4 regions of the Sporosarcina sp. P37 genome follow, and region 1 is predicted to be linked to each of the others. Evidence: riboswitches for the same ligand, from Rfam matches in the RefSeq annotation. Region 1 holds a riboswitch; each other region holds the start of a gene.
What was found. A riboswitch is a leader RNA that binds a small molecule or an ion and turns the genes downstream of it on or off. The one in region 1 is predicted to bind thiamine pyrophosphate.
Positions count from the first base shown of each region.

Region 1 (2,197 bases):
CAACCGCGACTGACACGCCTTGCGTATTCGCGTACGGATCCCATGAAGCAAGGATATTCATCCAAGCATATAATGAAGGAAGGAAAGCAATCGCCGCAATGACAATGAGCGCCGCTTTGTTTTTTGTGATATTCCGGATGTCCCGTTTAACAATAAACCAAATTTTATTCATCTAGTATAAAACCTCACTTCTACATTCCTGCATCATACCAATAGGCTGGAGAAAATTGTCTCATTCAGCACATCGGTAATTTGCTCCTCTGACAGCTGTTCGTCGTGAGTTTTAGACCAATCGACGACTAATGCCAGATAGGATTTAAACAAAAGATAGGCGACCAGTTCGCTGTTGCAAGGCTTCAATTCCCCTTTTGCCACTCCGCGCTCAATCTTTCCTGCAATAAACTTCAAAATCTCTTTTTCTATTGACGTCAGCACATCACCCACTGCCGGGGTGCGCAGCTCTTTTTCTTCTTCAATCAGTTTAACAAACAGCTGATGCGTTTCACGGAATTTCAGTAATTGCATGATGCGTGCATGGGCATTCTCCTGAAACGAAGCGCCTTCTCTCGTGCTTTGCTCAGATACATCTTTCATTTCACCGACCATCTTCCAAACGATGGAATGAAACAGCTCTTCTTTGTTGGAGAAGAATGTGTAAATTGTACCCTTACCGACATTTGCAATTTTCGCTACTTGATCCATGGTCGTCGCTTTATATCCAAACATCGTAAACGACTTTTCCGCCGCCAGCATTATTTCTTCTCTTCGATCCATCATGACACTTCCTTTAAAATGACCAGAATACCATTCCGGTCTGCTAGTCATTATATTACATAGATTCATCAATGAATGCAAGTTTTCTTCTTTCATTTTCAGGCATCGTTTCATTTGTTAGATATAAAACGGACAAGCATCTGGTAACCTATTCCAATGCAGTCTTGACTAATAGTAGCCGATATGACACCATTAGAGGTGGATAAACACTAGGGGTGCTTTTGCTGAGAGAGGCCGTTGCCTTAACCCTTGAACCTGCACTAGGTAATGCTAGCGGAGGGAAGTGGACATATGGACGGGACTGGCCGTACTATGCAACCGCTTCGCAAATAGAAGTGGTTTTTTTGCGTCTATTTTTGAAGAAAAGAAAAGTGGTGCTTACATGAAGACAAAAGTTCTTGAATTTAACAGCGTATCGTTCCACTATCAGACGGCGAAACATGCAGCACCTGCAGCTATCTTGAACAACGTCGACTGGCATGTGAATGAAGGGGAATTTGTCAGCATCATCGGGCCGAGCGGTTATGGAAAAAGCACACTGTTTCGGCTGATTACAGGGCTTGAGAATCCCGACTCCGGCCGCATTTTATTGAATGGTGAAGCGGCTGCAGACCGTCTCGGAAAAGTCGGCTATATGCCGCAGCAAGATTTGCTTATGCCGTGGCGGACGATTCTTGAAAACGTTCGGCTGCCGCTTGAGCTGCAGCGCGTAAAGCCGTCTGCTGATGAAATGATCGGGCTGCTCGCAGATTTCGGACTGGCCGGCGAAGAACACGCGTATCCCGGAAGTCTGTCAGGCGGCATGCGGCAGCGCGTTTCGTTTTTGCGCACAATTCTCACGGGCTCAAATATTTTATTGCTGGACGAGCCGTTCAGTGCGCTCGATGCCATCACACGGCTGACGATGCAGGAGTGGCTGATCGGTCAATGGCGCAAACTCGATAAGACGATTTTATTTATCACACATGACATCGACGAAGCGTTATTTCTGTCAGACCGGATTTTCGTACTTGCTGAAAAGCCGGTGCAGACGATTCGCGAAGTACAGGTGCCGCTTGACCGTCCGCGGGTGATGCGGGACTTGGCACAGCCTGAACTCGTGGAATTGAAAGAGCAGCTGATCGCGGAGCTTCGTTCGGAGGAGCGAATATGAAGATGAATATTTCTTATATCTGGCCGGCTTCTCTCATTTCGGTCTTGCTGGTCATCTGGGAAATCGCAGCGCGTCTTTACGACAAAAGCTTCCTTTTCCCGTCACCCACCGCCATACTGCTCAGATTATGGGAATTAAAAACGGAGCTGTTTATCCACCACTTGCCTCCGACTGCGCTGACGATTTTGATCGGCTTGTCCATTTCCATCATCGTCGGATCTGCACTGGCGATTGCCATGTACAGTAAAAAGCTGATGGAGCAGGCGTTTT
Region 1 is NZ_CP015349.1:2,449,913-2,452,109, reverse strand. It holds gene SporoP37_RS12455 (YhgE/Pip domain-containing protein) at 1-172, opposite strand, end outside; gene SporoP37_RS12450 (TetR/AcrR family transcriptional regulator) at 205-774, opposite strand; TPP riboswitch at 976-1,073, shown strand; gene SporoP37_RS12445 (ABC transporter ATP-binding protein) at 1,157-1,927, shown strand; gene SporoP37_RS12440 (ABC transporter permease) at 1,924-2,197, shown strand, end outside.

Region 2 (2,197 bases), 810 kb from region 1:
TCGATAAAAGCAGCCGCAGCCCGCTGAACATCTTCGTCTGTCAGTATACGCATCCCAGTCAGCACCTCTGCTTCAGGAATATTCGGCGTCACAATCGTTGCCATCGGCAGTAAATGTTCTTTCAGCGCCTGAATCGCCTGCTGCTGCAATAAGGATTGTCCGCCTTTGGCGATCATGACCGGGTCAATGACTAAAGGAATCGGGGGATATTCTTTTAATAGATCAGCTACAGCTGTAATGATTTCTGCCGAAAACAGCATACCAGTTTTACATGCTTTTACGTCAAAATCATCCAGCACAGCACGGATTTGTGCTGTTACTCCATCTGTCTGAATTGGATACACACCGTGAACGCCGTGTGTATTCTGCGCAGTCACAGCAGTTATGGCAGAAGTGCCAAAGACGCCAAGCTCCTGAAATGTCTTCAGGTCAGCCTGAATTCCTGCGCCTCCTCCGCTATCCGAACCAGCAATGGTCAATGCTACTTGTACTGTCAATTGAAAAACCTCCTGTCAATTATACTAAAAATGTTTTTGTTTCCCGATCCAATGTATGTAAAGTATTTAGGAAGTTCACGGCAAAGTCTCCGGGACCGCGGGAAATTTCTGCTGTCAGTTCGCCGGCCCGCTTATAAAATGAAAGTGCATCTGCCACGGCTGCTAACGGACGGTCCATTCCTACTGCCAGAAAGGCGCCTGTGACAGAACTGAGTAAGCATCCCGTTCCGGTAATCGCAGTCATCATCGGGTGGCCGCCTGTAATGGACAATGTGGAATAGCCGTCTGTCACGATGTCGACTTCGCCTGAGACCGCCACCAGACAGTTATACTTGCGGGCTGTTTGTTTCGCTGTACTTTCGATGTCCGCCGAGCCTTCTCCCGCATCGACCCCCTTTGCGTTCCAGGGTACATCTGCGATCGCAGCCAGTTCACCTGCATTACAGCGAATCAATGTGATATCTACTTCGTCCAGTACTTTCAGGACGCTCGCTTTACGAAAAGGTGTCGCACCTGCTCCGACTGGATCCAATACGACAGGTTTTCCTGCTGCGCGGGCGCTGTTTCCCGCCAAAATCATTGAATCCACCGTCTGTTGCTTTAACGTGCCAATATTTAAAATGCTGCAAGCGGCAATTTTTGCGATATCTTCCGCTTCTTCCGCCGCATCAGCCATTACGGGGGAGGCGCCTATTGCGAGTAACCCATTCGCCTGGAAATTTGCCACGACGACATTTGTGATGCAGTGAACGAGTGGTTGTGTTTGCCGAAGCTGTTGAATAAGCCGCATGTTTCTCTTCCTTCCTGTAAAGGTATATATACAAAAAGCCCATGCATGGATGGGCGCTTGGGTATGAAAACTACCCACTTCCCTCCGCTAGTACAGACTAGATCAGGTTCAAAGGGTTTGCTTAATTGCATCTCAGCCAAAGTGGAGGCACCCCCAGTGGTGACTATGTATCAGACAGGCTAATTATATCATACAGATGGAAAAGGTAGAAATAATACTGGAAGTACCGGTTTAGAGCCGATGAAAATGTGTGTTTGCGCATAGAAAACCAAGTATAACTATATGCCGAATGTTGCATAACTATCTGAAGGCGTATAACTGTTTCAGATTAAATAGACAAAAAGGAGCAGATCGCATATGGAGAAATTATTCGAAGTTCAACAGATGGAACATACACTGGAGGATATATCATTTACATGGAGTGATACAGGCGGCTATTACCGTGTGTATAAAAACGAACGGCAGGTATATGAAGGGACAGCTCCGAAATTTACGGATGGGGAGCTGGATCCGTCTCATCCTTTTCACTATACAATTGAACGGGTGGAGGAGGGGCGCGTTAAAGATGTAATTGTAATCCAAACATCTGCCCTGACAAAAGTAGAGGAAGATGAACACCCTTTGGCACGGTTAGTAATTACAACAATTGTTGCTTCCTCTCAAGTCGCTCTGTCGTGGGAGTGGATTAAGGACGTGGAAAAATTTGATATTTACCGTAACGGGCACTACATCGAAACCGTCACAGACAATCGATTTATTGATCGCAGAGAAGAACTCTCTGAGCCGGCAGTGTACAGTGTCTCTGCAACGCGTCCGCTGATAGACAGCAACCAGAAAATGAATGTCAGTAAATCCATTGCATCCAAAGTGTATGAAGTGATAATGCCGCCAGATCCTGACAATAAACCGA
Region 2 is NZ_CP015349.1:1,636,215-1,638,411, reverse strand. It holds gene thiD (bifunctional hydroxymethylpyrimidine kinase/phosphomethylpyrimidine kinase) at 1-497, opposite strand, end outside; gene thiM (hydroxyethylthiazole kinase) at 517-1,287, opposite strand; TPP riboswitch at 1,350-1,452, opposite strand; gene SporoP37_RS08555 (DUF3238 domain-containing protein) at 1,645-2,197, shown strand, end outside.
Region 2: linked by a shared signal. The riboswitch ahead of thiM (hydroxyethylthiazole kinase) and the one ahead of SporoP37_RS12445 (ABC transporter ATP-binding protein) in region 1 are both predicted to bind thiamine pyrophosphate.

Region 3 (2,197 bases), 1.1 Mb from region 1:
ATGAAAAAATTATGCAGACGGACTTGTAGGAATACAGTCCAGCTGTCATATCTTAGCCATAGAAAAAGGATGCCCGGCTCTGCACTCCCCGGACATCCTGATCGATTGTTAGAACCTCGTTTTTGCAGGTTTCTTCATCGGCGACTTATTCATCAAATAAGAAATGAACGTCTCCTCCGTAAGATGAGGATTTGATGAATTCAGCAGAACCGCCAGATTCTTTGCATCATCCAGCGCTCTGTGGGCGTTATGCACCTGAATCTGGTGCGCTCTCAACAGCTGCTGCAGCTTGCCATTTTCAAACCCGTAGTTCTTCCATTTGATTTGCCTGACAGAGCAATACCAGTCCATGTCGAGCGTTTCAGGCAATAACCGGCTGACAAATCCCCGGTCGAATGACGCATTATGCGCGACAATCCCGTCAGCCCGGTCTAGTATTGTCAAAATTTTATCCATATCCAAAGACTTGCCTCTTACCATCTGATCTGTAATACCTGTCAGGTTCGTAATAGTTGGTGATATGGAATAGAAAGGTTCCTGAAACTCGCAGTATTCATCAGCTACCCTGACTATACGATGATCTTCATACTCCCCGAGCATAACGCCCAGCTCGATCACTTCACTTGCTTCTGCACTCATCCCTGTCGTTTCTACATCAATGAACGCTATATGTTTTGTCATGTAAAAAACTCCTTTACACTCTATTTAAAACCGTATACCCGCGCGGTTCAGAATCATTTGTATCCTATTAGTATATCAGCATTTCAGCGCATTGTATGCGAATTAAACTGGACGACAGCCAGTACAATCTGGTTTATATGCATAAGTTGCGAGATAAATCGGCGTATTGTATACTAGGACTGCTTACATAATTGTCCGTACGGGTGCTTGAGTGAATCAGGCTGAGATTGCAGGTAAAGCCGCTGCTGACCGTTTATCTGATCTGGGTAATGCCAGCGTAGAGAGCATGTTCGATGGAATATACAAGGATCATTTCCTTCCACGGCCGTCTGCTCTTCAGACGGCTTTTTTGTATAGACAAATGAGAAGGAGTGAAAGATGTTGAAGAAGTTAAAATTTACCGATTTACTGATTACGATTATGATTGGCGTAGTATTTGGTATTCTCATGAAGTTTTGGGACGACCTATACACTGTCGTTAAACCGATCATGCCCGTGCTGCGTCAGTTGATTTACGGCATGTGGTTTATGGTCGGGCCTTTCGCTTTCTTACTGTTGCGAAAGCCGGGAACCGCATTAATTGCCAGTATTGCGGGTGCGTCATTATCTGCTTTTGCAGGTCACGGCATCGAAGTGCTGATCTACGGGTTTGCGCAAGGTCTTGCCGCGGAATTACTGTTTGCTGCTTTCCGCTATAGAAGCTATTCTGTTTTGACAGCTGGACTGGCGGGAGTCGCATCTTGCCTGGCCAGTTTTGGACTCGACTTGATTTACGGCTACGCTGCGCTTGAAACATGGGCATTGATTGTGAAATACGGATTGCGGGCAATCAGCGCATTTATATTTACCGGTATCTTTGCTGTGCTGATTGTCAAAGCTCTTGAAGCAACAGGTGTAACTTCATTAATACGGCCAGTTGATAAAAAAGAATATTCATTGCTGGACGAGTAATTGCAGAGGATGGATTCTACTATGAGTAACATCAGCGTCTCAGATTTACGATTAAAGTTTCCCGGAGAAGAATCATTGGTATTCAGGGATCTGTCTTTCTCCGTACAGCCGGGCGAAAAGGTCCTTATGCTGGGACCTAGCGGCTGCGGCAAATCCACCCTGCTGCAAGTGCTGAGCGGTATTATTCCAAACTCCATTGAATTGCCGATGAAGTCAAAGGCTATCAGTTTGCCGGATTCATGGGGGTTCGTCTTTCAGGATCCTGATACGCAGTTCTGTATGACGTATGTCGACGAAGAATTGGCATTTGTACTGGAGAATCTGCAAGTGCCGCGGGAACAAATGAAGACGCTCATAGAACAAGTGCTGAAACGTGTAGATTTGCAGCTGGAAGATCCTCATACAGCGATTAATGAACTATCCCAAGGAATGAAACAGCGGCTCGCTTTGGCTTCCGTTTTACTGCTTGAACCGGACGTTCTATTCCTTGATGAACCGTCTGCTTTACTGGATCCCGAAGGCACACAGCAAATTTGGTCTTCTATTAAAGAGGCGACTGCCGAGA
Region 3 is NZ_CP015349.1:1,335,295-1,337,491, forward strand. It holds gene SporoP37_RS06965 (exonuclease domain-containing protein) at 109-681, opposite strand; TPP riboswitch at 871-982, shown strand; gene SporoP37_RS06970 (ECF transporter S component) at 1,060-1,632, shown strand; gene SporoP37_RS06975 (ABC transporter ATP-binding protein) at 1,654-2,197, shown strand, end outside.
Region 3: linked by a shared signal. The riboswitch ahead of SporoP37_RS06970 (ECF transporter S component) and the one ahead of SporoP37_RS12445 (ABC transporter ATP-binding protein) in region 1 are both predicted to bind thiamine pyrophosphate.

Region 4 (2,197 bases), 360 kb from region 1:
ACTTTCACCATGTCACATAGTCCGGAAGCTTTCGCCAGCCGTGCAATATGCACTGCTTCTTCCGCGGTGCTTGCGCCTGCCGTGTTCGGAAGAAGCGTGTAGCGCGTTAAATCCAACTGCTCCAGGAAATTCGGCTGTGATGCTTCAAAAATATCCATTCTGCGAACAGCAAACGTCAAAATATCGGCTTCCGATACAGCCACTGCCTGCTTTTGTACGTTAAATGAAGGGTATTTGCCTGTTCCTAATAATAAACGTGAAGAGAATTTCTTGTCTGCAATTTGTAACATCTTTATCCGCCTCCTACAAAATGTATGATTTCAATTTGGTCTCTGTCCATGATCGGTGCATCGTAGCTGTCTTTCTGCAAAATTTCTTTATTCTGCTCTACTATCAAAATGCGGTCACTGAGTTCCAGATGCGTAAGCAGCTGCTGGACCGTTTCCACTTCCGGCACAACGGAATAAGACTTTCCGTTCAAATCAATGATCTTCTTCATTAGCTATCTCTCCTTTTTCAACTGCCGTCCGATAACTCCGTAATGCGTCTGATGAGCGCATAGGGGATAATAATGCAGCGCCAGCCACATGATGCCGCTGCAGATCTGTCAGATGATGCGGATGGATTCCGCCGATCGCATACACCGGAATAGTACACGCCGACGCGATTTCAAATAATTCCTTCGTGCCGCGCGGAGGCAGCCCGGGTTTTGATGCAGTCTCGTAAACATGTCCATAGAGCAGCCAATCTGCCCCGTTTTGCTCCATTTGCAGTGCCTCATGCAGGGAATGTACCGAGCAGCCGAATGAAATATTCGGATAATCCCGTTGTGCATCTGTGACAGACAGTCCATAACCAGTCAGCTGAACCCGCGGGACAGACAACATACTTGCCAAACTCGGTCTGGCATGAATGATAAGTTTAGCAAGCGGGAAATTCCTGTCCTTCAGACGTATTATCAAATCAGTCAACTGTTCATCTGTCTTGGACTTTTCGCGCAGAATCACAGCGTCAAGGTACGGCTCGGCCTGCTGTAAATTCTTCAGCAGCTCATCGTTCGTAAGACAGTCTCCGGTAACGCCAATTAACTTCATGCGGTCCACTCCAATAAAAAACCACTTCCCGAATCGGAAAGTGGTGGATGTGTCGACAGAAATAGATACGATGCGACGTGCCACTTCCCTCCGCAGGTTCTAACCTGTTCAGGTAATAAGGGTTTCAGAGCCACACTCTTTTCTCAGTCCTTGTAAAGGATTCCCCTAATGGTCAAAATATTTTGTTTTTCTCATCTAGCATATCATTTACATTCCTTAATGAAAAGGGCTTCTTTTATACTAGCAATAACTTATCCAAATCGAGAATATGCACAGTTTTCGTGCCGGACTGCCGGATCCAGCCCGAATCTTCAAAAAAGCTTAATTTTCGGCTGATCGTTTCAGGCGTCGTGCCGATATGGGAAGCCAAGTCTTTGCGGCTCATCGGCAGTTCCACCGTCAGTTGCTGCTGCTCTTCTGATAAATCTGCCAAGTACAGGGCGAGCCGTGTCTCGGCGGATTCCATTCCAATCCGTGCGGCCCGCTGTTCTGTACCTGCCAGTCGATGAGAAAACTCTTCCAGCATTTTCAATGAAATCGCAGGGTGCTCTTGCAGAAGCTTCTGCATTTGATCGCGTCCAATAATGCATAATTCCGCAGGCTCAAGCGTTTCTGCATAAGCGTCATGCGGTTTGGCGTCAAATAGTGACAGTTCGCCTGTGAAATCACCGGGCTCTAAAATACGCACTAATTGTTCTTTGCCGTTTTCCGACAGGCGGTAAATTTTGATCCGGCCTTTATGCAAAATATATAATCCTTGTGGATGGTCGCCTTCCCGGTAAATAGTTGCACCGCGTGAGTGGGACGCGCTGTGTGCAAGTTCTACAATGCGGTCCATCTGCTGCTCTTCCAGATGATTAAACAAAGGCACCCGGGACACGCAGGAATAGTAGGGCATAGGGTCATCGTGCTGGTGCTGATTCATTCGCTTTCACCTCATTTTGATGTCGGTTAGATGGTTTATCACTAGTATACCGTATTAACCGAATTGCGTTCAGGATCACCAGAAGCACACTTGCTTCATGGATGAGCATGCCTGACGCCAAGAAGACTTTACCGAAAAGCACACCAATGAGCAGCAAGAATACTGTGCCGACTGCGAA
Region 4 is NZ_CP015349.1:2,090,431-2,092,627, forward strand. It holds gene SporoP37_RS10780 (thiazole synthase) at 1-296, opposite strand, end outside; gene thiS (sulfur carrier protein ThiS) at 293-499, opposite strand; gene SporoP37_RS10790 (thiamine phosphate synthase) at 483-1,094, opposite strand; TPP riboswitch at 1,163-1,271, opposite strand; gene SporoP37_RS10795 (Crp/Fnr family transcriptional regulator) at 1,330-2,019, opposite strand; gene SporoP37_RS10800 (heavy metal translocating P-type ATPase) at 1,997-2,197, opposite strand, start outside.
Region 4: linked by a shared signal. The riboswitch ahead of SporoP37_RS10790 (thiamine phosphate synthase) and the one ahead of SporoP37_RS12445 (ABC transporter ATP-binding protein) in region 1 are both predicted to bind thiamine pyrophosphate.